Linked DNA regions of Duganella zoogloeoides. Each later gene encodes a partner of the first gene's protein in a complex. Links are inferred from orthologs where the notes say so. Each region holds a gene or a part of one and is shown on either strand. Other genes may lie near its edges. The genes, in order: metK and groL.

Evidence for each region.
Region 2: the proteins of metK (region 1) and groL are in contact, whole or in part, in a cryo-EM structure (PDB 8P4O), measured with the Escherichia coli proteins. The link is inferred for Duganella zoogloeoides from one-to-one orthologs.

The regions. Positions count from the first base shown.
Region 1 is NZ_CP140152.1:5,669,282-5,679,099, reverse strand. What follows is about bases 6,914-9,768. They hold metK (methionine adenosyltransferase), read left to right. Parts: upstream 6,914-7,685; coding sequence 7,686-8,852; downstream 8,853-9,768. Other genes in these bases: ahcY (adenosylhomocysteinase), read left to right, coding at 9,035-9,768. Also shown: SR858_RS24915 (CobW family GTP-binding protein), read right to left, coding at 1-87; SR858_RS24910 (tyrosine recombinase XerC), read right to left, coding at 221-1,282; SR858_RS24905 (DUF484 family protein), read right to left, coding at 1,285-1,953; SR858_RS24900 (porin), read right to left, coding at 2,058-3,119; SR858_RS24895 (tetratricopeptide repeat protein), read left to right, coding at 3,541-4,782; dapF (diaminopimelate epimerase), read right to left, coding at 4,895-5,758; SR858_RS24885 (LpxL/LpxP family acyltransferase), read right to left, coding at 5,762-6,640; more of ahcY, read left to right, coding at 9,769-9,818. UniProt on the Escherichia coli protein: Catalyzes the formation of S-adenosylmethionine (AdoMet) from methionine and ATP.
Region 2 is NZ_CP140152.1:966,891-983,911, reverse strand. Bases 5,843-8,690 are described here. They hold groL (chaperonin GroEL), read left to right. Parts: upstream 5,843-6,365; coding sequence 6,366-8,015; downstream 8,016-8,690. Other genes in these bases: SR858_RS04235 (glycoside hydrolase family 53 protein), read right to left, coding at 8,596-8,690; SR858_RS04240 (DUF7684 family protein), read right to left, coding at 8,108-8,536; groES (co-chaperone GroES), read left to right, coding at 6,013-6,303. In the rest of the region: SR858_RS04275 (TonB-dependent receptor), read right to left, coding at 1-1,810; SR858_RS04270 (LysR substrate-binding domain-containing protein), read right to left, coding at 1,988-2,947; SR858_RS04265 (SMP-30/gluconolactonase/LRE family protein), read right to left, coding at 3,056-4,009; dgoD (galactonate dehydratase), read left to right, coding at 4,208-5,356; SR858_RS04255 (YnfA family protein), read left to right, coding at 5,440-5,769; more of SR858_RS04235, read right to left, coding at 8,691-9,579; SR858_RS04230 (SMP-30/gluconolactonase/LRE family protein), read right to left, coding at 9,719-10,600; SR858_RS04225 (2-dehydro-3-deoxy-6-phosphogalactonate aldolase), read right to left, coding at 10,628-11,248; SR858_RS04220 (2-dehydro-3-deoxygalactonokinase), read right to left, coding at 11,251-12,147; SR858_RS04215 (hypothetical protein), read left to right, coding at 12,342-12,908; SR858_RS04210 (sugar 3,4-ketoisomerase), read left to right, coding at 13,314-13,733; SR858_RS04205 (DegT/DnrJ/EryC1/StrS family aminotransferase), read left to right, coding at 13,747-14,868; SR858_RS04200 (acyltransferase), read left to right, coding at 14,865-15,353; SR858_RS04195 (MFS transporter), read right to left, coding at 15,390-16,673; SR858_RS04190 (PadR family transcriptional regulator), read right to left, coding at 16,670-17,021.

The DNA.
Region 1 (9,818 bases):
CATGCCGTGCGGTTCCTGCAGGATGCGGTTGAGCAGCGTGGTCTTGCCGGCGCCAAGAAAGCCGGTCAGGATCGTGGTAGGTATCATATGCGCGCGCGCCAGTCTGGTGTGTGGGCCCCCTAGATGGGGATCAAGTGCAAAAATGCAATCGCTGATTATGCCGGAAAATTAATCGGAACCATGTTTCGTCCGATTGAGGCGCGTCAGTACGTCGAGCAGCTTATTTGATCTTGGCGCGCGGATGCGCTTTGTCGTACACCTCGGCCAGGTGCTGGAAGTCGAGCGCCGTGTATACCTGGGTGGAACTGATGCTGGCATGCCCCAGCATGTCCTGCACCGCCCGCAGGTCGCCCGACGATTGCAGCACGTGCGAGGCGAACGAGTGGCGCAACATGTGCGGGTGCACGTGCACCGGTGCGCCGCTGGCCACGCCGTGCGCCTGCAAGCGCTGCTGGATCACGCGTGGCGATACGCGGGTGCCGCGCGTGCTTAAAAACAAGGCGGCACTGCCGTCGGCGGGAGCGGGGCGCACCGCCAGCCAGGCCGCCAGTGCGGTCATTGCCGCGCTGCCCACCGGCACCACGCGGCGCTTGTTGCCCTTGCCGGTCACGATTACTTCACGGTTTTCCAGCACTACCCAGCCGAGCGCATCCTTGCCAGGCGTGATGTCGAGGCCGGCCATTTCCGATACCCGCAAGCCGCTGGAATACAGCAACTCGAACATGGCGCGGTTGCAGAGTTCGGCCGGTTCTGCGCCGCCCTTGCCATCGCTGCCGGCAGCGCGCAGCTGCATAGGGGACGGCGCCACCAGCTGGACGGCGTCGTCCACCGACAGCGCCCGTGGCAAAGTCTTGGCGCGCTTGGGGGCGCGCACGCCTTGCACCGGGTTGGCGGCGAGGGTGGTCTGGGTACCGAGCCAGTCGAAAAAGCCGCGCCAGCTCGAGAGCTTGCGGGCAATCGAACGCGGATCGAGTTCGCGCGCATGCAGCTTCGACGTCAGGCGGCGAACCAGGAAATGATCGATATCGGTCCAGTCGCGGCCCTCGGCCAGCGTGCGCAGTTCGACCAGGTCGCGGCCGTAGGCGGCGGTGGTGTTGGCCGATAATTGCCGGCCGTGGCGCAGGTGCGCCAGGTAGTCGGCGATCCGGTCGCAGTCTGCTGCTGGGGCAGCGGCAGGCGCCGCAGCAGGTGCGCCGGGCGCGGCAGGCGCGGGGTTTGCCGTCGGACCGGCAGTCTCGGCGGCCTGTACCTGCGCTGTCCCCACGGCGCGCGCGCCCGCCATGGTCAGGCCAGCAGCCAGGCCAGGGCGGTGCTGCTGGTTTCGCCCATGTGGACCAGGAAGTCGGTAGCCATCAGCGAGGTGAAGCGGTTGGCATCGGCCGAACCCATCACCAGCAGACCGAAAGCCTGCTTGTCGCCGGTCTTGCGCAGCGGGATGATCACGGTGGAAACCACGCTGGCCGAGTCATCGAGCCAGCGTACGGCTTCAAAATCCTTGTTGCTGCCGCAGTAAGGGGACAGCAGGCTGTTGGCGAAGATGCGCACATCTTCGGTCACGCCCTTGGTGAACCATTCGTCGGCGTAGTCGGGCGCGGTATTCCACAGGCGAACGGTCACTTGCGGCACGTCGAACGCGGATTTCAGGCCGCTGACCACCGAGTGTGGCATGGAACCCACATCTTCCGCTTCCAGCAGCACCTTGGTCCAGCGGTGGAACTTGTTGGCGATGGCTTCGTTTTCCGACGCCAGGCGCATCAGGTTGCTCATGCGCAGTTCCAGCGTCTTGTATTTCTCGCGCATCACTTCCATTTGCCGTTCCTGCAGCGAGACGGTGCGGCCCATCATGGGGCTGGCGAGCTTGATTTCACCGAGCAAATCGGCGTGTTCGACGAAGAAATTCGGATGCTCGGTGAGGTACTGCGCGACTAGTGTGGAATCCAGTGGGACGGTCATGGCTGCTCTATCGAAATCGGGGTGGGAACTAGCCGACCATTCTACCCGACCCGGGCAAAAAAGACGGACAAGGTTGCCCTTGTCCGTGCTTGCCCGTGCAGCCGTCAGAAGTTGTGGTGGATGCCGACGCTGACGAAGTTGAACGCGGTGACCGCTTTCTTGCGCGTGGCATCCGCATACAGGTACGTACGCGGCGACAGGTTGTAGTCGTAACCGATCGAGTACTGGCGCGTTTTGGCGATGCCCGGATCATTGAACTGGTTGTCCGGACGTTTCTGGCCATAGCCGGCCCGGATCAGCCCCGCACCGAGCACGTAGTTGGCGCCCAGCACCCAGCCCTTGGTTTCAGGATTGATGAGCACGCTTTCTTCCTGGTCCTGCTTCTGGTACGTGGCCATCAGCTTGAGCGGCTCGATCGGCTTGAACCAGCCGCCCACCGACCACAGCGTGGTGTCCACCGCGTTGCGCTCGTAGGCGGCGTAGGCGGAAAACTTGCCTTGTGTGGCCGTGGCGCTGACCGAGTATGGCACCACGGCCGCCTGGCTGTTGGCCGGGAATTGCGGCGCCAGCGCGGTGCCCCGGCCGATAATGGCCGGGTTGTTGTTGGCTTCCTTGGACGCCACCGTGACGTTGAGCTGGAAGATGCCGGCGATCAGCGGCGTGTTGTAGAACACGGCGTTGGAGAAGCGGTTGAGCGAGTTGCCGGCCGGGCTGAGCGGGTCGCTGGTGTAGCCGGCCACTTGCAGGTCGGTCTGGTAACCGGCCACGGCAGGCATGCCGCTCCAGGGTTCGTACCCGGTGCTGGTTTCCTGGAAGGCAGTCAGGCCGCGGCCGAGACGCACCGTGCCGAAGTCTCCTTGCAGGCCCACCCGCGACTGGCCCTGGAACAGCGGCCGGGAGTTGCTTTCGATGGTGCCGGTATCGGGCTCGTAGCGGATCTCGAGCTGGAACAGGGCCTTCAGGCCGCTGCCCAGGTCTTCGACGCCGCGAAAACCCAGCTTATTGTTGTCGCGCTTGCCCACCACGGTGGGCGTGTTGGGGCCGCTGCGATTGGCAATGCCGGCATCGAGCGTGCCGTAAATGGACACCGACGATTGCGCATGCACGCCGCATGAGGCGCCAGCGAGCGTGCCGGTAAGTGCCAGGGCCACGAGAGATTTTTTCATTGATAGGTTCCTTTTTTAAGTAGATCGAACAAGCGTCCGCCGCTGTATCGGTACTGGTAGGTCCTTGGTTCGGAACCTTAAAGGCTTGCCGGGATAATTGCGCGGGAGTGGTCGATTGAGGAGGCCAGTCTTGGTTGAAAGCCCCGCAACGACAGCTGCTTGTGGTTTTTTTGAAACGCGGGTGTGCGCCCGCCAGGTCACGCTTTCTTTGCAAGGGGTTACGCTAACTCCTTTCAATCGGGCACTAAAACAGCTCTAGCCTACAAGCGCGGGCGGGGTGCTCGATTTGTGAGAGATCAAGCCGTGGCGCGGTTTTCCTAGGATGTGGCGTGGATCGCACGCTACACTGGACGACAACTCCGCACTTCCCAACCTTCTGTTCCTGATCAATCTTTCCCCGCCTAAACGATGGTCAATCACGATGGTCAATCGAGCTGAACTAGGCGTCATCCGTGGCGCGCGCGCCGGCGATCCCGCTTGCCAGCTGGCCCTGGGCAAGCTGTACCTGTTCGGCGGCGCCAGCCTGCCGCGCAACATGTCCACCGCGCTGCACTGGCTTAACCGCGCGGCCCGCCAGCAGCAGGCCGAAGCGTGGATGCTGATCGGCAGCCACGTGCCGTTCGAGCATGCGCGGCACTGCGTGGACGAGGTGTTGCCGTGGTACGAGCGCGCTTTTGCGGCCGGGGTCGAGCAGGCGGGACTGGTGCTGGCGCAACTGGCGCCGCCGAATTACATCGACATGCAGGAGGCCTTGCCACGCAAGGCGCGCTTTGACGTGCTACCCGACGGGTCTGCCTGGGATGGGCTGGTGCCGCTGCATCGTCGCGTGCTCGCCGCAGTGCCGCAAGAACCGTCCGCAGAAAACCGCGAACGGGCCGCGCAGGCGGGCGAGCGCGCGGCGCAACTATCGCTCGGCTTGTGGTTTGCGCGCCTGCAGCGCGATGGCAGCCGGCAGCTTGATGGCATCGCCACCGTCAACTTCAAGCGCGCGATCCGCTGGCTCACGCTGGCCGGCGAACAGGGCGATTCCGATGCCTGGTTTGCGCTCTCGCGCATCTACATGAAGCCGGAGTTTTCGCAGCGCAGCGTGGCCGAAGCGCAGGTCTGCCTGGAGCGTGCAGCCGAGCTGGGCCATCGAAACGCGCAGCGCGAGTGCGGCCTCTATGCGTGGCGTCACCGCCGCCACGCAGCCGATGGCGACGTGCGCGCGATGTACTGGCTGCAGAAAGCGGCGGCCCAGGGTTGCGAGCAGGCACAGCGGCAGCTGGAGCGCATCGCCCTGGCGCCGCATGCGGACGCGTGGGGCCAGGCACTGCTGGCCCTGGCGCCGGCAGCATTGCACACGCTGGCCATGCGCCAGCCGCTGCTGGCAGCGCGCCTCACACTGGCGCGCGCCTTCGGTTTGAACCGGGCCGAGGCGTTGTTACTTGATGTGAAAACGGCCGATCACGGCCATTGCCTGGTGGTCGATATCCGCGCCAGTTATGGGCGCAGCAAGCGCCGCCTGATTGCGCTGCGCACGGCGCAGGACCGGCAGCTGCTGGACCAGGTGGTGGCGCAGTTCGACCGGTTTGATGGCTGCCTGGAAGGGAATTACCGCCAGCGCTTGTACCGCCTCAAGACCTGCTTGCCGGCGCTGGCGGCCGAACCTTCGACGGCTTGAAACCGGCCGGCTTGAAGACCATCGACTTGAAACCGCCAACTTGAAACCCACCTGCTGGAGGTTCAACGGCTTGAAGCTCATAAGGCATGCGCAGCGCTGGCAGCCTGGCTAGTTAAATCTCGATCTCGCCCTCGAACACCGTCACCGCCGGCCCCGTCAACAGCACCGGCTCACCCTCGCCAGCCCAGCTGATCGACAGCTGCCCGCCGCGCGCATCGACCCGTACCGGGCTGTCGAGCACGCCACGGCGGATACCGGCCACCGCGGCCGCGCAGGCGCCGGTGCCGCAAGCGAGCGTTTCGCCCACGCCGCGCTCGAACACGCGCAGTTTGACATGCTGGCGGTCGAGCACCTGCATGAAGCCGGCATTGACGCGGTTCGGAAAACGCACATGGTGCTCGATCAGCGGGCCGGTCAGTTCCACCGGCGCCGTCTCGACGTCATCGACGATTTGCACCGCGTGCGGGTTGCCCATCGAGACCGCCGAAATGAGCACGGTTTCGCGCGCGCCGCCCAGTTCCAGCAGCAGCGGCCACAGCGTATCCTGCGCCTGGGCTTCGCCCTGCAAGCCCTCGGCGTCGAACGGCACCCTGGCCGGCTCCAGCACGGGTGCGCCCATGTTCACGGTGATGCTGCCATCGAGTTCGAGGCGCGGCGCGATGATGCCGGCCTTGGTTTCCACCGTGATGCTGCGCTGGTCGGTCAGGCCTTTTTCCGCCACGAATTTGACGAAGGCGCGCGAGCCGTTGCCGCATTGCTCCACTTCGCCGCCGTCGGCGTTGAAGATGCGGTAGCGGAAATCGCAACCGGGTTGCGTCGGCTTTTCCACCAGCAGGATCTGGTCGGCGCCCACGCCGAAGCGGCGGTCGCCCAGCAACTGCCACTGCGCCGGGGTGAAGTCGATGTGCTGGTTGATGCCGTCGATGACCACGAAGTCGTTGCCGGCGCCGTGCATTTTGGTGAATTTGAGTTTCATAGTTTATTTACGACGTGGATACAACGATGGTTCGCCATTCGGGCGGGTCTTGAAGCGCTTGTGCGTCCAGAAATATTCGGCCGGTGCTTCGCGCACGCGCTCCTCGATGAACTCGTTCATGCGGCGGGTGGCGGCCACCATGTCGGGGCCGGGGTAATTGTCCCACACCGGGTAAAATTTGACACGCCAGCCCTGGTAATTCGGCAGGAACGTGGCGATCACCGGCATCACCTGGGCGCCGGTGGTGGCGGCGATGCGCGCGGTGGCGGTCAGGGTGGCCGCGTCGATGCCGAAGAACGGTACGAACTCGGCGTCTTTCTCGCCGAAGTCCATGTCCGGCAGCATGAAGTACGGCAGCTTGTCGCGCAGCGCGCGCAGGATCGGCTTGATGCCGTCCTGGCGCGTGAACAGTTTCACCGGCTTGAAGCGGGCCCGGCCGGCGCGCAGCACCTGGTCGAACGCAGCGTTCTTTTGCGTCACGTACATCGATGACGCGCTGGCCACCATCGCGATCGACGCGCCGGCCACGTCCAGGCACACGAAATGCGGGCACAGCAAAATAGTCGGCTTGGCCGTCATCTCCGCCACCGGCACCGGGCCCGGCTCCACGGTGATCAGGCGGTTCAGGCGCGCTTCCGACGCCCACCACAGGATGCCGCGCTCCCAGATGCTGCGTGCATAGGCCTGGAAGTGCTGGCGCGCCAGCGTTACCCGCTCGGCCTCGGTCAGCTCCGGCATGCACAGGCGCAAGTTGGTCAGCGTGATCTCGCGCCGCGCGCGCAGCAAGATAAACAGCAGGCTGCCGGTGAACTTGCCAAAGCGGCCCAGCACGGGCAAGGGCAGCCAGTGCAGCAGCCACATCAATCCGAGTACTAACTTCATGCTGCTTCTCCAGTCTGTGGCGCATCGATGCCGTGGGGTACCTTGTAGCGGTTGTAGCTCCAGTAGTACTGGGTGGGATTACGCGCGATCAGGTGCTCCATCGCGGTGTTGATCGCCTGCGCCTGGCTGGCGGTGTCGCCGGCCAGCGATTCGGTAAACGGCACGAAGTGGATCACGTAGCCCTTTCCGCCCGGCAGGCGCTCGGCATACGTGACGATCACGGTGGCGTTGCCCATCTGCGCCAGCTTGGCGGGCAGGGTCATGCTGTAGGCGTCGCGGCCGAAGAAGGTGGCCCATACGCCTTCGCCTTCTTGCGGCACCTGGTCGGGCAGCAGGCCGATCGGCTGGCCTTTTTTGAGGAATTTGGCCAGCATGCGCACGCCGCTCATATTGGCCGGCGCCAGCAGCAGGTTCTTGCGCGCGCGCGCCTTCGATCAGCGGCTTCAAGGCCTCTTTTTTCGGCGGGCGGTACATCACCATCAGCTCGGTGCGCAGGGCGATTTCCTGGGCCACGATTTCAAAGCAGCCCAGGTGGGGCGTGAGGAACACGATGCCGCGCCCGGCGTCGAGCTCGGTCTGTACCAGTTGCCAGTTTTCCAGCGTGGCGTGGCGCGACACGCGCTCTGGTGCAGCACACCAGATGAAGGGCAATTCGATGATGCTTTTGCCAGCCTCGGCAATGGCGGCCGACAGGTGTTGCGAGTAGCCGGCCTGGGCCATGTTGTCGCGCATGCGGCGCCGGTACGACGGGGATGCCAGGTACACCACCCATCCCAGCGCGCTGCCGGCGGCATGCAGGAAGGACAAGGGAAATACGGAAAGGAAACGAAAAATGGGTACGAGCATGAAAGTGTTGTGTGCCTGTGTTTATGCTTGCCTGGTCACTGGACGAGAAGCAAGTTTTTTTAAAAAAGCGTAAAATAACACGTTAGTAGGAACCGCTGAGTTAATGACAACTTGCGATGCGGGATATAAATATCGCTAAAGCGTCGCAACCCCCGTTGGTGCGCGACAACCATTTTTACCGCCATTTCCAGGAGTTGCGATGTCTAATGATTACCTCTTCACTTCCGAATCTGTCTCGGAAGGCCACCCCGACAAAGTTGCGGACCAGATCTCCGATGCGATCCTGGACGCCATCCTGACCCAGGATCCGAAAGCGCGCGTTGCCGCCGAGACCCTGTGCAACACCGGCCTGGTGGTGCTCGCGGGTGAAATCACCACCCACGCCAATGTGGATTATATTCAAGTTGCCCGCGAAACCATCAAGCGCATCGGTTACGACAATACCGACTTCGGTATCGACTACCGTGGTTGCGCCGTGCTGGTCGCCTACGACAAGCAGTCGCCGGACATCGCCCAGGGCGTGGACGAAGGCGCAGGTATCGACCTCGACCAGGGCGCCGGCGACCAGGGCCTGATGTTCGGCTACGCCTGCGACGAAACCCCGGAACTGATGCCAGCGGCGATCCACTACGCTCACCGCCTGGTCGAGCGCCAGTCGCAGCTGCGCAAGGACGGCCGCCTGCCATGGCTGCGCCCGGACGCCAAGTCGCAAGTGACGCTGCGTTACGTCAATGGCCGCCCGGTGGCCGTGGACACCGTGGTGCTGTCCACCCAGCACGCGCCGGAAATGCAGCATAAACAGATCGAAGAAGCGGTGATCGAAGAGATCATCAAGCAGGTGCTGCCACGCGAATGGCTGACCGACACCAAGTACCTGGTCAACCCGACCGGCCGCTTCGTCATCGGCGGTCCGCAAGGCGATTGCGGCCTGACCGGCCGCAAGATCATCGTCGACACCTACGGCGGCGCCAGCCCGCACGGCGGCGGCGCATTCTCCGGTAAAGATCCGACCAAAGTTGACCGTTCGGCAGCGTATGCCGCCCGCTACGTGGCCAAGAACGTGGTCGCTGCCGGCCTGGCGCGCCAGTGCCAGGTGCAGGTGTCGTACGCGATCGGCGTGGCCCGTCCGATCAACATCACCGTGTACACCGAAGGCACGGGCGTGATCCCTGACGAGCAAATCGCCAAGCTGGTGATGGAGCACTTCGACCTGCGTCCGAAAGGCATCGTGCAGATGCTGGACCTGCTGCGTCCGATCTACGCCAAGACCGCCGCGTACGGCCACTTCGGCCGTGAAGAGCCGGAATTCACGTGGGAGCACACCGACAAGGCGGCGATCCTGCGCGATGCGGCCGGCCTGAAATAAGCTTGTCGTTTCTGCCAGGGTGGTGATGCTGCCCTGCATGTTTTAGCACGTTGCACGTCGTCACCGGCGCGCAACGATGCTAGAATGCCCCTTCCGAGGAGCGCTGCGACGAATCCTTTTCGCCAGGCTCGGAATCTGCAACCGCGCTCACGTTACTTTTTTCTAACTGAAAGGAGGGCGTGATGAACGCCGTACTCAAACCTCTGCAAGACTACCTGGTCGCCGATATTTCCCTGTCCCCGTGGGGCGACAAGGAAATCAAGATCGCTGAAACCGAAATGCCGGGCCTGATGGCCATCCGCGACGAATTCGCCGCAGCCCAGCCTTTGAAAGGCGCGCGCATCACCGGTTCGCTGCACATGACCATCCAGACCGCCGTGCTGATCCAGACGCTGGAAGCGCTGGGCGCCACCGTGCGTTGGGCTTCGTGCAACATCTACTCGACCCAGGACCACGCCGCTGCCGCCATCGCTGCCGCCGGCACCCCGGTGTTTGCCGTCAAGGGCGAAACCCTGGACGAATACTGGGATTACACCCACCGCATCTTCGAGTGGCCAGCGGACGCTGCCGGCAATGCCGTGTACTCGAACATGATTCTCGATGACGGCGGCGACGCCACCCTGCTGCTGCACATCGGCGCGCGCGCCGAGCAGGACATCTCGGTGGTTGGCAACCCAACCTCGGAAGAAGAAATCTGCCTGTTCAACGCCATCAAGGCCAAGCTGGCGATCGATCCGACCTGGTACTCCAAGCGCCTGCCGCACATCCTGGGCGTGACCGAAGAAACCACCACCGGCGTGCACCGCCTGTACCAGATGCACAAGGACGGCAAGCTGGCCTTCCCGGCGATTAACGTCAACGACTCCGTCACCAAGTCGAAGTTTGACAACCTGTACGGCTGCCGCGAATCGCTGGTCGATGGCATCAAGCGCGCGACCGACGTCATGATCGCCGGTAAAGTGGCCG
Region 2 (17,021 bases), 4.7 Mb from region 1 along the record:
CTGCAGACGGGGTGGAACCGTTGATGGAACCCATGCCATAGCTGTCGGTCTTGGTGTGCACCAGGCGCACGCCCACGTTGCCGCGGTAGGTTTTGCCGAAGGCTTCACCATCAAGGTCGCCCTGGACGAAGGCCGAGGTGCTGCGTTCCTTGACGCGCCAGCCAGCGAGCTGGTCGTTGCGAACCTGGTCGGCAGTACCGACCTTGCCGTTCGGATTGAAGGCATCAGGACCGAAGGCGTTGCCGATGGTGCCGTAGAAGTCCTTGAGCACGAAGTACGACGGGAAGCCGGCCACGTTGACCGTCTCGTAGGCCGAGGCAGGAATCGCGTTCTGCTGGGCCAGCTGCCAGGTGGTCTGGCGGTAGCTCTTCTCGCGGTCGGTCGCGCGCACGCCGACCTTGATGCGGCTGACGATGCTGTTTTCGATCGGACGCGCGGCGGTGACCGACGCGGCGTTCAGCAGATCCTTCACGTGACCGTCGGTATCGACGTACAGGGTCGGCGCTTCGAAATTGGCCGGGTTGCCGGTGTCGATGCCGCCAAAGCTGTACTGCTGACGCTCGTTGCCGGTGAACGACCAGTTGACCGACACTGGAATCGAGCTCAGCGAATTTTGACGCAGATCGCGCCACTGGCTGCTGCGCAGCGCGTGCGAAGTCGACAGGTCGGTTTCGACTTTCCACTCGCCGAGATTGACCTTGGCGTTCAGGCCGCTGGCGGCCACGCTGGCGTCCTGGATCCAGTGGGCATCGTTGTTGATGACGCGGTTCCAGTTGACGGTGCCGCCGGCCACATAGCCGTTACGGATGTCGAGGTTGCTGAAGTTGCCGGAGTTGCCGCCATCCCAGTTGCCCAGGTCGCCGGTCCAGTGCTGCATCTGCGCTTCGTCGATCTTGGTTTGCGCATAATAGGTGTCGGCGGTGATCAGGACATCGCTGTTCGGCTTGTACTCGATCTTGCCCAGCACGCTGCTGCGCTTGTTGCTGCCGCGGCGCACGTCGTCCTGGAAGCCCCACGGAGTCTTGTCGACCTTGCCGTCGCCGTTCATGTCGACGGAATTGTTTTCGTTGAAACCCCAGTGGCGCACGTTCTTCTGCACCGATGGCTGGTCCTGGTAGCTGAACGCTACGGCTGCACCCAGCGTTTTGTTGAGGAACTGGTCAACCCAGATACCGCCCACGCGTGGCTTGTTCTTGTCGGCGCCGGCGATGTCCTTGGCAATGTTGTAGTGCAGGACATCGGCCTTGAAGTTCAGCTGGCGGCCGTTGTACTTCAGCGGCGACACGGTTTGCAGATCGATCGAGGTAGCAATGCCGCCTTCGACCAGTTCGGCGTTCTGGGTCTTGTAGACGGTGGCGCCGCTGATCGACTCCGACGGGAACTGCTCGAAGCGCACTGCGCGATCCGGTTCCGACGATGCCAGCTCGCGGCCATTCAGGGTTGCGCCGATGAAGCGTGGACCCATGCCGCGCGCGACGATCTGCGAAGCATTGCCGCGATCGAGGCCCGACGACAAACCTGGCAGGCGTGCCAGCGATTCGGCGATGGTGGTGTCCGGCAGTTTGCCGATGTCTTCCGACGCGATCACTTCCACCATGCTGTTGGAAGCTTCCTTGACGGCCAGCGCGTTACGCACCGATGCACGGATGCCGGTCACGTTCACTTGCTGGATTTCGCCGGCGACCGGCGCTGCGGGAGTTGCTGCCTGTGCTACTGGCTCTGCTTGTGCTTCTTGCGCGAACGCTTGTTGCGCCATCAACGGGGTGCTGAACAGGGTCGCGATCAGCAGGCTCATTTTCTTGTGTTTCATTATGTGCATCTCCAGTGTCTGTGTAGTTCCGTCTCTGATCTTTGAACCACATCGGACGGATAAGACGGGATGCTATCGAAACCGAAGTTGGGAGGCCAATAGCTTATTGACGTTGGCCCATATCAAGTTCGTATATCAGACATACAAAAAGCGTAAACAGTTTGTCAGCTTTGCTATTTACGGCTTGCTGTAGTGGGGATACATGGTGGTGGCGGTGTCGCGCAGCGCCAGCAGCATGGCGTCGGCGCCCGGGGAGAGCTGGTGTCGCTTGCGCGTCACAATGCCGAACGAATCCATGCTCACGCCCAGGTCGAACGGCAGGATCGCCATCAGCCCGGTCTGCAGGTAGGCCTGCACCGCCTCGGCCGGCAGTGCGACGATCATGTCGCTGTTCATCAGCAGGCTGGCCACCACCGGCAAGTCTTGCGTCTCGACGGTTTCGGCGGGCTGCTCGAGGCCGTGCGACAGGAACAGGGCCGTCAGGCGGTCGCGCAGGATGCTGCCGGCCGGCGGCAGTATCCAGCATTGCCGCACCAGTTCTTCGAGCTGCAAATCGGTACGGCCGGCCAGCGGATGGTCGCTGCGTGCGATCAAGAGGTGCGGCTCGTCGGTGAGTGGTTCGAAATGCAGTTCGTCGGCGGCAGCGGTGTCGAGGATGCGGCCGACTACCAGATCGAGCTCACCGCTGCGTAGCCGCTCCACCAGCACTTTGCTGGTGGACATCTTGACCGACACGTGCACGCGCGCATGGCGCGACTTGAGCAGGTTGATGGCCTTGGGCACCAGCGAGGTGGCTGGCGCCAGCACCGAGCCGATGCCGACGCGTCCGCGCAGGCCCGACAGCAGTTCCATCACTTCCTGGTGCGCCGCGTCCATCTCGGCCAGCGCCGCGCCAGCGCGGCGGATCAGCACCTTGCCATACCAGGTGGGCGCCACGCCGCGCGACAGGCGTTCGAACAGTTGCACGCCGAGGGCGTGTTCAAGCTCGCCCAGCAACTTGGACGCACCGGGTTGAGTCAGATTGGCGGCTTGCGCCGCGTGCGCGATGGAACCGTGACGGCCGAGTTCCACCAGCAATACCAGGTGGCGGGTCTTCAGGTGGGAGCGGACAAAGCGGTCGGAGCGGGAATCGGTCATATTGGCGATTATTATACCGCCCGAAAGGTAGAGCACGCGCGACTAGCGTGGCGAAGCCGCATTCTGCGGGCGCGCGCACCCGCCCGTTTCCTCCTCGTCCCGCGCTTGCTAGCCGACGGCCTGTACTGCGGGCGCCATGTCGTCGAACAGCGTGTCGGCGATGCCAGCGGTGGCGCTATCGAGCAAGCCGGACGGCAAACCGTACAAGGCGCCGTCGTGACCCAACAACAGCAAGTGCGCCAGGCCTTCGCCCCCAAAGGCCAGCGCGACCGGTGCAGCGCCTTCGAGCGCAATACGGCAGAGCACGGCGCCGCCGGCGTCGTACCGCACCAGTTCGGCGCCCTGGATGCTCCACAGGCAGTCGGCGCTGTCGATCACGGCCGCGCCCACGGCCACATCCGACTCGGCAAACGTGGTGGCATTGCCAACCCTGGCACGGTCGGCATCATACGTACAGTGCAGGATGCGGTTGCCGTCGGCGAACAACATGCGGGCGCCGTCGGCGCTGAAGGCGATGCCGGTCGCGCGCACCACCACTGGCAGCGCCAGCCGGCGCAGGCCGTGACGTTGCGAGTACTGGTAAAAGCTGCCGATCGGGCGCTGATCGCTGGCGGTATTGGCGGTGCCGAACACAAAATTGCCGGCGCGGTCGGTGCAGCCGTCGCTGATCGCCGTGCGCGGCTCGGCCGCGTCCACCGTCAACAACACTTGCGACTGTAGCGTCCTGGCGACACTGCCGGCCGCCGGCAACTCGACCATACCCAGCCGCTTGCCCTGCCCCAGCAGCAGGCGCCCGGAGGCGCAGGCGGCCAGCGCGCAGGCGCTTTCGGACAAGCGCAAGCTGCCCGCCGTTGCGGCCGTAGCGGTCATGGCAGGCGGTGTGGACCGGGTAGCAGCGCCAGCAGACGGCCAGTTGTACAACAGGCCGGTCAGCGGATCGGACCAGCGCCAGCAGTTGCCGGCTGCGTCCCAGCGCAGGACACCGCCGGTGCGGCCGCCGCGCTGCAGCAGGATGGCGTCCGCAGCGACGGCGGCGATGGCAGGCGTGGAGATGTCTATCATGACGCTGAGTGTAAGCGCGGCCGGCGTCCGACAGATATAAAAAAATCACTATCAGCTATCTTGATATCAGATAGCTGACTTGTTTATTTCTGGTATTCGATAATGATATGGTTTGTGGCGAATTAATCATATTTCCATAGCGGGGCGCCGTTTTAGACTGTGTGCTGTTCATTGAACTTACTCTCATTCCTCACCCCTATGAAAATCACCAAACTGACGACCTACCGTGTTCCACCGCGCTGGATGCTGCTGAAAATCGAAACCGATGAAGGCGTAGTCGGCTGGGGCGAACCGGTCATCGAAGGCCGCGCCCGCACCGTGGAAACGGCCGTCCAGGAAATGGAGCCGTATTTGATCGGCCAGGACCCGTCGCGCATCAACGACCTGTGGCAAACCATGTACCGCGCCGGCTTCTACCGTGGCGGCGCCATCCTGATGAGCGCGATCGCCGGTATCGACCAGGCGCTGTGGGACATCAAGGGCAAGGTCCTGGGCCAGCCCGTGTACGAACTGCTGGGCGGCCTGGTGCGCGACCGCATGAAGATGTACAGCTGGGTGGGCGGCGACCGTCCTGCCGACATCATCGAACAGATCGCCAAACTGAAAGAAGGCGGCTTCGACACCTTCAAGATGAACGGCACCGAAGAACTGGGCCTGCTCGATACGTCGGCAGCGGTCGATGAAGCGGTCAAGCGCGTGGCGGAAATCCGCGAAGCGTTCGGCAACACCATCGAATTCGGCCTGGACTTCCACGGCCGCGTGGCCGCGCCGATGGCCAAGACCCTGCTGCGCGAACTGGAGCAGTTCCGTCCGCTGTTCGTGGAAGAGCCGGTCCTGGCCGAGCAAGCCGAATACTACCCGCGCCTGGCCGAGATGACCTCGATCCCGCTGGCAGCCGGCGAGCGCATGTATTCGCGCTTCGAGTTCAAGAACGTGTTCGCGGCCGGCGGCCTGTCGATCGTGCAGCCAGATTTGTCGCACGCCGGCGGCATCACCGAGTGCCTGAAAATCGCCTCGATGGCCGAAGCCTACGACATCACGCTGGCGCCGCACTGCCCGCTCGGTCCGGTTGCCCTGGCTTCGTGCCTGGCGGTGGACTTCGTGTCGTACAACGCCGTGCTGCAAGAGCAAAGCATGGGCATCCACTACAACAAGGGCGGCGAGCTGCTCGACTACGTGATCAACAAGGAAGACTTCAAGATCGTCGACGGCTATTGCGCGCCGCTGCGCAAGCCTGGCCTGGGCGTGGAAGTGGACGAAGAACGCGTGATCGCCGCCAGCAAGAACGCCGGCGACTGGCGCAACCCGGTCTGGCGCCACAAGGATGGCAGCGTCGCCGAGTGGTGATGCAATCGTGGTAACCGAAGCCGGCGTGATTGCCGGCTTTTTTTATACGCCCCGCTACTGCGCCCACCCGGTATCATGACGGCATGGATTTCATCAAACTTGCCGCCCTCTTCTTCATCACCGCCATCGCCGAAATCGTCGGCTGCTACCTGCCCTGGCTGGTCCTGCGGCAGGACAAGTCGCCATGGCTGCTGTTGCCGGCGGCCCTGTCGCTGGCCCTGTTTGCCTGGCTGCTGACCTTGCATCCCACCGGCGCGGCGCGCACCTACGCCGCTTACGGCGGCGCCTACATCGCCGTCGCACTGCTGTGGCTGCGCCTGGTGGACGGCGTGGCGCTGACCCGGTACGACATGGCCGGCGCCGGCCTGGCCCTGGCGGGCATGGCCGTGATCGCCTTGCAGCCGTCGTCATAGTCTCGGCAACGCCGAGACTTTTCTCGATATCGCCGAATTCTGTTGCCACTCAGACATCACATCGCTGCTTTTTTGCGCTTTCACAAATCTTGTGCCTTGAAATACAGGGATGTCGTCCCTATAATTGGCACTCGTTACGAGAGAGTGCTAACAAAGTCTCTTGTCCAACTTTGCGCTGTGGCGATCCCTGCAATGTGATTGAAACAGCAACCAACTGTACCATTGTTAATTAAGGAGTTTTGTATGAACCTTCGCCCTTTGAACGATCGCGTTATCGTCAAACGTCTCGACCAGGAAACCAAGACTGCATCCGGCCTGATCATCCCTGATGCGGCTGCTGAAAAACCGGATCAAGGCGAAGTCCTCGCCGTTGGCAATGGCAAGATCCTGGAAGACGGCAAAGTCCGTCCTCTGGATGTCAAAGTAGGCGACCGCGTCCTGTTCGGCAAATACGCCGGCCAGACCGTCAAGATCGACGGCCAGGAACTGATGGTCATGCGCGAAGAAGACATCATGGCGATCGTCACCAAGTAATTGCATTCATTGCAATCACTGGTCCACGATTTCCAACTTAACACCTCACAGGAGTAATAAACATGGCAGCTAAAGAAGTTATCTTCGGCGACGCAGCGCGCGCCAAAATGGTAGAAGGCGTCAACATTCTGGCCAACGCCGTCAAAGTCACCCTGGGCCCGAAAGGCCGCAACGTGGTCCTGGAGCGCTCGTTCGGTGCCCCAACCGTCACCAAGGACGGCGTATCGGTCGCCAAAGAAGTCGAACTGAAAGACAAGCTGCAGAACATGGGCGCGCAAATGGTCAAGGAAGTTGCTTCCCGCACCAGCGACAACGCCGGCGACGGCACCACCACCGCCACCGTGCTGGCCCAGGCAATCGTGCGCGAAGGCATGAAGTTCGTTGCCGCCGGCATGAACCCGATGGATCTGAAGCGCGGTATCGACAAGGCCGTTGCAGCGACCGTCGAAGAACTGAAAAAAATCGCCAAGCCTACCACCACCACCAAGGAAATCGCCCAGGTTGGCGCGATCTCGGCCAACTCGGATTCGTCGATCGGCGAACGCATCGCTGAAGCGATGGAAAAAGTCGGCAAGGAAGGCGTGATCACCGTGGAAGACGGCAAGTCGCTGAACGACGAGCTCGACATCGTTGAAGGTATGCAGTTCGACCGCGGCTACCTGTCGCCATACTTCATCAACAACCAGGAAAAGCAGGTTGCTGCCCTGGAAAGCCCGTTCGTGCTGCTGTGCGACAAGAAAATCTCGAACATCCGTGACCTGCTGCCCGTACTGGAACAAGTTGCCAAAGCCGGCCGTCCACTGCTGATCATCGCCGAAGACATCGAAGGCGAAGCGCTGGCCACCCTGGTGGTGAACAACATCCGCGGCATCCTGAAAACCGTTGCCGTGAAAGCCCCAGGCTTCGGCGACCGTCGTAAAGCCATGCTGGAAGACATCGCCATCCTGACCGGCGGCCAGGTTGTTGCTGAAGAAGTCGGCCTGACCCTGGAAAAGATCACCCTGGAAGAGCTGGGCCAGGCCAAGCGTATCGAAGTCGGCAAGGAAAACACCATCGTCATCGACGGTGCCGGTCAAGCCGCTGCAATCGAAGGCCGCGTCAAGCAAATCCGCGTGCAGATCGAAGAAGCGACCTCGGACTACGACCGTGAAAAGCTGCAAGAGCGCGTGGCCAAGCTGGCCGGCGGTGTTGCCGTGATCAAGGTTGGCGCTGCCACCGAAGTCGAAATGAAAGAAAAGAAAGCCCGCGTTGAAGATGCACTGCACGCTACCCGCGCTGCCGTGGAAGAAGGCATTGTGGCTGGCGGCGGCGTTGCCCTGCTGCGCGCCCGCGCTCAAGTTGCTGGCCTGAAGGGCGACAATCCTGACCAGGACGCAGGTATCAAGATCGTGCTGCGCGCGATGGAAGAGCCGCTGCGCATGATCGTGCAAAACGCCGGCGAAGAAGCGTCGGTCGTCGTGGCAGCGGTTCTGGCCGGCACCGGCAACTACGGCTACAACGCCGCCAACGGCACCTACGGCGACATGGTCGAAATGGGTGTTCTGGATCCAGCAAAAGTTACCCGTTCGGCACTGCAAAACGCAGCCTCGATCGCCGGCCTGATGCTGACCACCGACTGCATGATCGCTGAATCGGCTGACGACAAAGCAGCTGGCGGCATGGGTGGCATGGGTGGCATGGGCGGTATGGGTGGTATGGACGGCATGATGTAATGTGCCGGCCGGTCAGGCTCTGTGGAGCCTGGCTTGCCAACAAAAAAGCCCGCGCAAGCTTTTGGCCTGCGCGGGCTTTTTCACGTTTGCAATCAAGCGTCGTGGAACTGGTCCTCGATTTCCTCGCGACGCGGCGCATCGGCGATATGCACGATCAGGGTGTCGTGCAGCTCGTGCGCGGGGTGGCTGGCGCGGTGCTGGGCGAACCAGAAGACTTCGGAGAGGTCGTCGTCCTCGTGCGACGTGGTGATCACCAGGTCGGCTTCGTCCACGTCTTCGTAGTTGGTTGCTTCCAGGTGGGCGTCGTCGATCGACTCTTGCCACTGCTCGGCGTCCTTGCCCCACACCATGGCGTATTTGCAGCCTGACTCGACCAGCCAGCGGCTGATGTCCCAGCGTACCGTTTCCAGCACGTCCACATCGACCACCAGCACAGCCTTGAAGTGATCGAGCGCTTCGAGTACCGGCAATTCGTCTGCCGGTGCCAGGTGCAGGTAGCGGGGAGGATTTTTTTTCATCATGCGTCTCGGAGGTTCAAACGACGCATTCTCCCCTGATTCCCGCCAACCTGCAATTACGCTCAGAAGGGATCGAGCGCGATGGTAAACTTGCCGCTGCCGTCCAGTGCCCCAAACGTATAGCCCTGCCAGCTCGGGTATGCCTGTGGCTCCCAATAGAACACGCCCAGGCCGTTGGAGCCCAGCGCCTTGGTCTTGGTCAGCAGGTCGGCCACCATGGCCTTGGACGTTGCAGCTTGCGTCCAGTCCATGCCCACCTCGGTCACCATCACCGGCTTGGCGTAGCGCGCCACCATGTCCTTCATGTTGATCGAGATGCGGTTGTTGTAGTTGGTCCAGTCCGCTGGCGGTGGATAATGCGACATGCCGATCACGTCCCACTTGGCGCCCGCGCCTTTGACGCCATCGAAGAACCAGCGGAACACCGCGTTGTCGTAGCCGTTGGCCAGGTGCAGGATCACCTTGGCGTTCGGGTACACGGCCTTGGTGGCGTTGTAGCCGCTGTTGATCAGGCCGGCCAGGTTGGCGAAGCTGGTGGTCTTCCCTTCCGGCCACAACATGCCGCTGTTGATCTCGTTACCGACCTGCACCCACTCGACGTTGATGCCGTTCGATTTCAGGTAGTTGAGTGTGCCCTGGGTGTGGCTGTACACGTCGTTGTTCAGCTGCGCCAGGGTATGGTTGGCCCACGCGGACGGCTTGGTTTGCTGGCCGGGGTCGGCCCAGCTGTCGCTGTAGTGGAAGTCGATCATGATGCGCTGACCTTGCGCTGCGGCGCGCTTGGCCTTGTACAGCACATCGGCGCCGTCGTTCCAGCCGGGCTTGACCCACACGCGCAGGCGGATGGCGTTGATATTCAGATTTTTCAGCAGCACGAACGGGTCGGTCTTGACGCCGCTGCTGTTGTAGAACGCATAGCCGGCGGATTCCTGCTGGCTGACCCAGCCCACGTCGGCGCCGTTGGCGAAACTTTGTGCCGAGGCCGTCGAGGCGGCCAAGGTCAGCGCCATGCCGCAGAACGCGGCAAGCATTTTCTTGAAATTCATGTGATCTCCAGTGTCTTTTTTGTTTTGGATGAAACGGAACTGCCAACCACCAGTGCGCACCTCCCCCTGCCGCCTTGCGCGGCACAACAAACGAGTCATGGAAGAACGCGCCGCCGCAGCGGCGGCGCGTCAGATAACCTTAGCCGAAGCGTGCCGCCGGAATGCCGGCAACATCCACGCGCACCGCGAACAGGCCGCCCGTGAGCGGGAATTCTTTCAGTTGCTCGGGCGTGTTGTCTTCACTGGCGGTGGTGATGAACAGCGTTTTGAAGTCCGGGCCGCCGAACGTGCACGACGCGGGATTGCGGACGGGCACGCGGATCGTCTCGAGCAGGTCGCCGTCGGGCGAATAGCGGCATACACGGCCGCCGCCCCACTGCGCTACCCACACGCAGCCTTCGCTGTCGACCGTCATGCCGTCGGGCGAACCTTCGCCTTCGGCGAACTGGCGCCACACGCGCGGCTCGCCCAGGGTGGCGTCGGCCGCCAGCGGGTAGGCGTAGATGCGGCCTTCGAAGCTGTCGGTGTGGAACATGGTGGCGCCGTCACGGCTGAAGGTGGGGCCGTTGCAGATGTGGTAGCCGGCATCGGCCACCGTCAGCGACAGGTCCTTGTCGAGCAGGAACAGCGCGCCGACCGCCTGCGCGTAGTCGGTGTTGTGCATGGAGCCGGCCCAGATGCGGCCCTGGTGATCGACTTTGGCGTCGTTCAGGCGCAGGTCGCTGCCCGGGGCAAACGGATGGGCGATGTATTCGATGCGCAATTCCGGTTCGAGCCACACGCGGGCGATGCCGTGGCGCAGGCCGGCCATGAAGCCGTCGCCGTCGGCGCGCGCGATGAGCCAGCAGACGTAGTCCGGCATTTCCCAGGCGTGGCGCTGGCCGGTCTCGGTATCGAACGCGTGCAGCGTCTTGCTTTTCAGGTCAACGAAATACAGGCGCTGTTCTTCAGCCACCCACAGCGGGCCTTCGCCCAGTTGCGCACCCAGGTCCCACAGGCATTGCACGTCGTGCTTACTCATCGTTTTTGTCTCCTTTATTTTTTTAGATCAGGCAGCCAGTGCGCGCCAGGCGCCCACGAACGCCGCCGCGCGTTCGCCCAGTTCTTCCAGCGATACGCCCGGCGTGAACAGCGCGCCGCCGATGCCGAAACCGGTGGCGCCGGCTTTCTTCCAGCCGGCCATGGTCTCGGGCGTGACGCCGCCCACCGGCCACATAGGCGTGCCGGCCGGCACCACGCTCAGCATGGCTTTCAGGCCGCCGTGACCGACCATCTCGGCCGGGAACAGCTTCAATGCATGGGCGCCGGCGTCCAGTGCGGCAAACGCTTCGGTCGGGGTGGCCACGCCAGGTGCGCAGTACATGCCCAGCTCGGCGGCGCGACGGATCGCGGCCGGGTTGCAGTTGGGCGAGACCAGCAGGCGGCCGCCCGCTTCGTACACGGCTTCCACGTGCGCCACGCTGAGCATGGTACCGCCGCCGACCAGGGTATCCGGCAGGTTCAGCTTGACGATGGCGGCGATGCATTCGAGCGCACCCGGGCGGTTCAGCGGCACTTCCAGCGCGCGGAAGCCGGCGTTGTACAGCACCTTGGCGACATCGACCGCCTCGGCAGGTTGCAGACCGCGCAGGATGGCGACCAGTGGCGTGGTTGGATGGGAAATAGTCATGTTCAGCCCTTGATGAATTGGGAAATCGCAGTGCAATACACGCGATGTGGATCGAGCACCTGGCATTGCAGGCCAAAGTGCTGGGCGGCTACGGCGTAGCGCTTGGCCAGCGCCGGCGAGCCGATGACAGTGATGGTGCCGCCGGCCGGCAGGCTGCGGGCGGCGGCGGCGAATTCGGCGCCGATCAGCAAGCCGCTGACAAACGCGGCGGCCTGCTCGACCGGGGCGCTGCGCGACACCACGCCGGCGCGCACGCGGAACAGGGTGTTCGAGAGCGGTTCGCCCACGCCAGCCTGGTCAAGGCCGGCGGCGAAGCCGGTGGCGTCGCTGGTATCGCCGCCCATCATGGACGACAGCGTGCCGCCCTTGGACAGCATGGCGAACAGTTCGCCGGTCATGTACGTGGACAGCGACTGGATCACGCCGTCCTTGAGCAGCACCCACTTGCTGTGGGTTCCCGGCAGCACCAGCCAGCCGTCGCGCTGGCCCAGCACCACGGCGCCGAGCAGCTGGGTTTCCTCGCCGCGCATGACGTCGGCCGACGGGCCGCGACGGTACGCGTAGCCGGGCACGATGTGGCAGTTGGCCGACCACGGAGCGTCATTCACTTGCGCCAGGTGCGCCGGCAATTCGGTCAGCGGCACCGAGGCGTCGAGGTAGTTCACTTCCTGCCAGCCCGAGGCGCTGCCGACCATGCCCGACATGATGACCGGGACGGCGGCGTCGATGCCCATGGCGGCGCGCAGGCCGTCGAGCGAGGCGCCGAAGCGCTCGCGCCCGCCCACGGCCAGCATGCCCTGGTCATCCTCGTACTCGGCCAGGCAGTTGGCTTGTTGATCGATCAGATAGGCGCGCCGGTTGCTGGTACCCCAGTCAACGCCGAGTATGGTCTTGTCCACTATGAAATCCTTTTCTATGCTGCCAAGATGTTACGGAATCGACAGTCATGCCGCCAATGAAATATCAGACAGGAGTAATACCAAAATTGTATAGGCTTATGCGTTACCCTGTCGGCTTGCCCAGCCGCAAACGTTGCCCGATGGTTGCCTTTGGTTTAGTATGTCCGTCTATAAAATAGTTTTGTCTATTCATTATGGCTTCTCCGTCTCTCCCGCCCCGCCTGCTGCTCACCGCCGGTGCTGTCATCGCCGTCCTGATCGGCGTCGGCGTGTACGTTAGCAATTCGACACCGGAGCCTGCTCCCGCCGTCCCTGCGCAACCCGCGCCGATCAAGCCTTTGCCCGCGCCACCAGCAACGCCGCCGGCCGCCAAGCCCGCGCCGCGGCCAACGGCTGCGGTCGAACCGGCCGCGCCGGCGGAACCCAAGGTCACGCGCACCAAGGACCAGGCTTCGGCCGCCCTGCTGGCGTTGCCGGAGTTGCGCGCCTGGTCCACCATGCTGGAGAAAACCTCGAACGGGAAAGTGCACGGCGCGCTGATCGAATACGATCCGGCGCCACGCAAGCTCAACGGCAAAACTTATTACCAGTTCAGCTTTGTAGAAAACAGCGCCGATGCGGCGCTGCGGTGGGAAAGTTTCCTGGTCTCGGCCAATGACGACGAGATCCTGGTGGAAGACGCCACCAACGATGAAGTGATCAGCCTGGCGCGCTGGCGCCGTGAAAAGCACCCGGAAAAACGCACCAGCGTTGATGGCTGATGCGTCATACCATGCACGCTTGCACCCTCATCCCCACGCAGGCACACTGGCAAAGCGCCATCACCTGCTCACCGACATCGATGGACTATCCTGGTGGCGCCGACTATTAATCAGCTGATTGCCCAGATGCCACGCAGGTGCGCAGCCGGAGCCTCCGCGCAGTAGCACACTTGCAGTGGAGTACTTAATCTGTCATTATTAAAGATTAACATAGCAATGCTGCGTGCCTGGTATGCGTCGCTGGTCAGACGCATTGATTGTTGCCGCTTCGCCATTACACTCATGTGACGTCTCCCACAGTGAGCAGGGTCGCCGCGCCGGGCCAGATAGCCCATTTGAGACAAGCGCTGTCATGACCGCGCCACTACGCTCAAACATGCTAGCCCGTTATTTTGAAAGAATTTTATGTCCCATATTGACCAATGCCGCATCATCGAACTGCCTAAGCATAGTGATCCGCGCGGAAATCTTTCCGTGATCGAGAGTGGTATCCATGTGCCATTCGATCTCAAGCGTGTCTATTACCTGTATGACGTGCCGGGCGGGTCCTCGCGAGCCGGCCATGGTCATATCGAACTGCAGCAGCTGTTTGTCGCCATGTCGGGCAGCTTCGACGTGATTGTCGACGACGGTACGCGCCGCAAAAAGTTCTCGCTGAACCGCTCCTACTATGGGCTTTACGTACCCGGCATGATGTGGCGCGAAGTGGAAAATTTCTCGTCCGGCGGCGTCTGCCTGGTGATGGCTTCGACCCTGTACGATCCCAAAGATTATTATCACGACTACGACGAATTCGTCGCGGCAACCCGTCAACCACAGAAGTAATCAGACAATTATCATGAGCGTTCCCTTTCTCGATCTTAAAGCAATCAATCTGGCCCACGCCGCCGAACTCGAAGCAGCTTTCAAGCGCGTGCTTAATTCCGGCTGGTATGTACTAGGCAGCGAAACCGCCGCTTTTGAAAAAAACTTTGCCGCCTATTGCGACAGCAAGCACGGGATCGGCGTGGCCAACGGCCTGGACGCGATCTTCCTGATCCTCAAGGGATATGGCATCGGCCCTGGCGATGAAGTCATCGTCCCGAGCAACACCTTCATCGCCACCTGGCTGGCGGTCAGCCATTGCGGCGCGCGACCGGTACCGGTGGAGCCGGTAGAAGCCACCTACAACCTGGACCCGGCGCTGGTCGAAGCAGCCATCACGCCGCGCACCCGCGCCATCCTGGCCGTGCACCTGTACGGCCAGCCGGCCGATATGACGCCGCTGCGCGAGATCGCTGCCCGCCATAACCTGAAACTGATCGAAGACGCAGCCCAGGCCCACGGCGCGCGCGTCAACGGCAGCGTGGTCGGCCAGTTGGGCGATGCAGCAGCCTTCAGCTTTTACCCGGGCAAAAACCTGGGCGCACTGGGTGACGGCGGTGCCGTCACCACCAATGACGATGCGCTGGCCGAACGCATCCGCACTTTCCGCAACTATGGTTCCAAGGTCAAGTACTACAACGAAGTGCCTGGCTATAATTCGCGCCTGGACGAGCTGCAAGCCGCGCTACTTGATGTCAAGCTGCCACACCTAAACGACGGCAACGTCCAGCGCCGCGCCATCGCCGCGTACTACCAGGAACACCTGGCCGGCTTGCCGGGCCTGACGCTGCCTGTGGTACCGGAATGGGCCGAGCCGGTCTGGCACCTGTACGTGGTGCGCCATGCACAACGCGACCGCCTGGCGCAACTGCTGGCCGAGCGCAAGATCGGCACCATCGTCCACTACCCTGTAGCGCCGCACCTGCAACCTGCATACGCCGAACTGGGCTTTAGCGAAGGCGACTTCCCGCTGGCCGAAGCGATCCACCGCGAAGTGTTGAGTCTGCCAGTGTCACCGGTCATGACACTCGACGACGCTGCCGAAGTGGTGGCAGCAGTGCGCGCTGCGCTGGCCGAGATCGGCACTGCGGTATGACACGCATCCATGCGTTGGCCGACGTCCAATCGTCCTACATCGGTGCCGACACCCAGGTTTGGCAATTCACGGTCATTTTGAAGGGCGCCCGCATTGGCGCGGCCTGCAATATCAACGCCCATTGTTTCATCGAAAACGATGTCGTGGTGGGCGATCAAGTGACGGTCAAATGCGGCAATTATCTGTGGGATGGCTTACGGGTGGGCGACCGCGCATTCATTGGCCCCAACGTAACATTCACCAATGATATGTATCCGCGTTCCAAGCAGTATCCGGAACAGGGATTCCCACAGACTGTGATCGAAGAAGGTGCATCGATCGGAGGGGGCGCCACCATCTTGCCGGGATTGATTATTGGTGCTGGCGCGCTGGTAGGCGCCGGCGCGGTCGTGACGCGTTCCGTGCCACCACATGCGGTGGTGGCCGGTAATCCGGCGCGTATCATTCGTTATCTGACGCCAGACACTGTAGCGGCGTCAGAATAAAAGCCAGCTGGTCTGCGCTACGTTGTAGCGCCGTATTCAGCGAAGCTGCCCGCTGCACGCAGGTGGGGATCCAATGACTGCAAGCTCTGACGCGCGCCGCACCTTGCCTACCCACAATATCGACACCACGGTCAATCCCGCCGCCAGCCAGCCATTGAGGCCGTAGCCGACGATGTGCCCGGCCGCGTCCGTGTGCAGCGTCATGCCGCCCAGCAGCGCGCCGGTGCCGCTGCCGATCGACTGGATTGCCGAATTGGCCGACAGAAAACCGCCGCGACGCGACGGTTCCGGCACCGTGGTCATCAAGGCCTGCAACGGGATCGTCCGGCCCGACACCGCCGTCATGAAGAACGGAAAGAACAGGATCACCGCCACCAGCGGCATGGCCGGCATATGGGTGACGAACAGCATCGGCACCGCCGACGCCAGCGCCATGTAGCGGTACACCTTGTGCGCCCCCACCCGGTCCGACCAGCGGCCGATGCGACGCGCGGTAAACAGCGTGGCCACGCCGCCGGCCAGATACACATACGTCACCTCCGCCGGCGCGATGCCGAGATTGCTGACCATAACCGGTGAAATAAACGGAATCACCAGCATGCCCGTGGCCATGTTCATGAACGACAGCAGGAAGGCTCTCAGGTGATTGGGCACCCGGTACAGCGCAACCAGGTTCGGCAGCACCGCCTTGAGCGGCACCGGGTGGCCCAGGTGACCATCGATCGCTGGCAACGCGCGCGCGGCCAGCAGCCAGACCAGCACCGACAGCACCACCAGCAGATAAAACGGCGAAGCCCAGCCGAAGTGCGCGGCCAGCATCACGCCGGTGGGCACGCCGGCCACGGCCGCCATGCTGAACGAGGTCATCACCACGCCGGTGGCGGCGCCGCGCCGGTCGGCCGGAATCAGGTCGCCGATGATGGCCATGATGATGGCGCCCAGCACGCCACCGGTCACGCCCGCGAACGCGCGCGAGGCGATCAGCACCTCGAACGTGGGCGCCAGCGCGCACGCCAGGTTGGACAAGGTAAACAGCGCAAACATCCACAGCAGCAGCTGCTTGCGGTCGAAGCGGTCGATATACATGACCGCCAGCAGGCCGGACAAGCCGGCGCACCAGGCATATGCCGACACCGCCCCCGAGACGGCGGCGGGTGTGATCGAAAACGCAGTCATCAGCTGCGGCGCGAGCGGCATCATGACCATGAAATCCATGATCACGGTGAATTGCGTGAGCGCCAGCAGCCACAGCACCAGGCGCTCGCGCGCCGGGGTCAGTGCCGAACCAGGCGCGGGGATCAATAAGCCAGGCGCGGTCATGCCAGCGCCGTGATGTCGGCCGTGGCCTGGCGCAGGATGGCGCGGATTTGCTCGAGCTTGGCGGGCGTCGGATGGTTTTCCTGGCCCTGGGCGATCACCGCGTGCTTGAGCTCATGCATGATGGTGCGCAGGTCGTCGCGCGCCTCGGCCGGGTCGCTCATGCGCGCCACGATGGCATCGACGAACTGGCGGTTCTCGGCCAGGAACGCCTCGCCTTCCGGCGTGATGGTATGCAGCTTCTTGTTGCCGTCGGGCGAGGCGGAAACATGGCCCATATCGAGCAGCATCGACAGCAGCGGGTAGATGGCGCCGGGGCTCGGAGTGTAGCCGCCGCCGGAACGCTGTTCG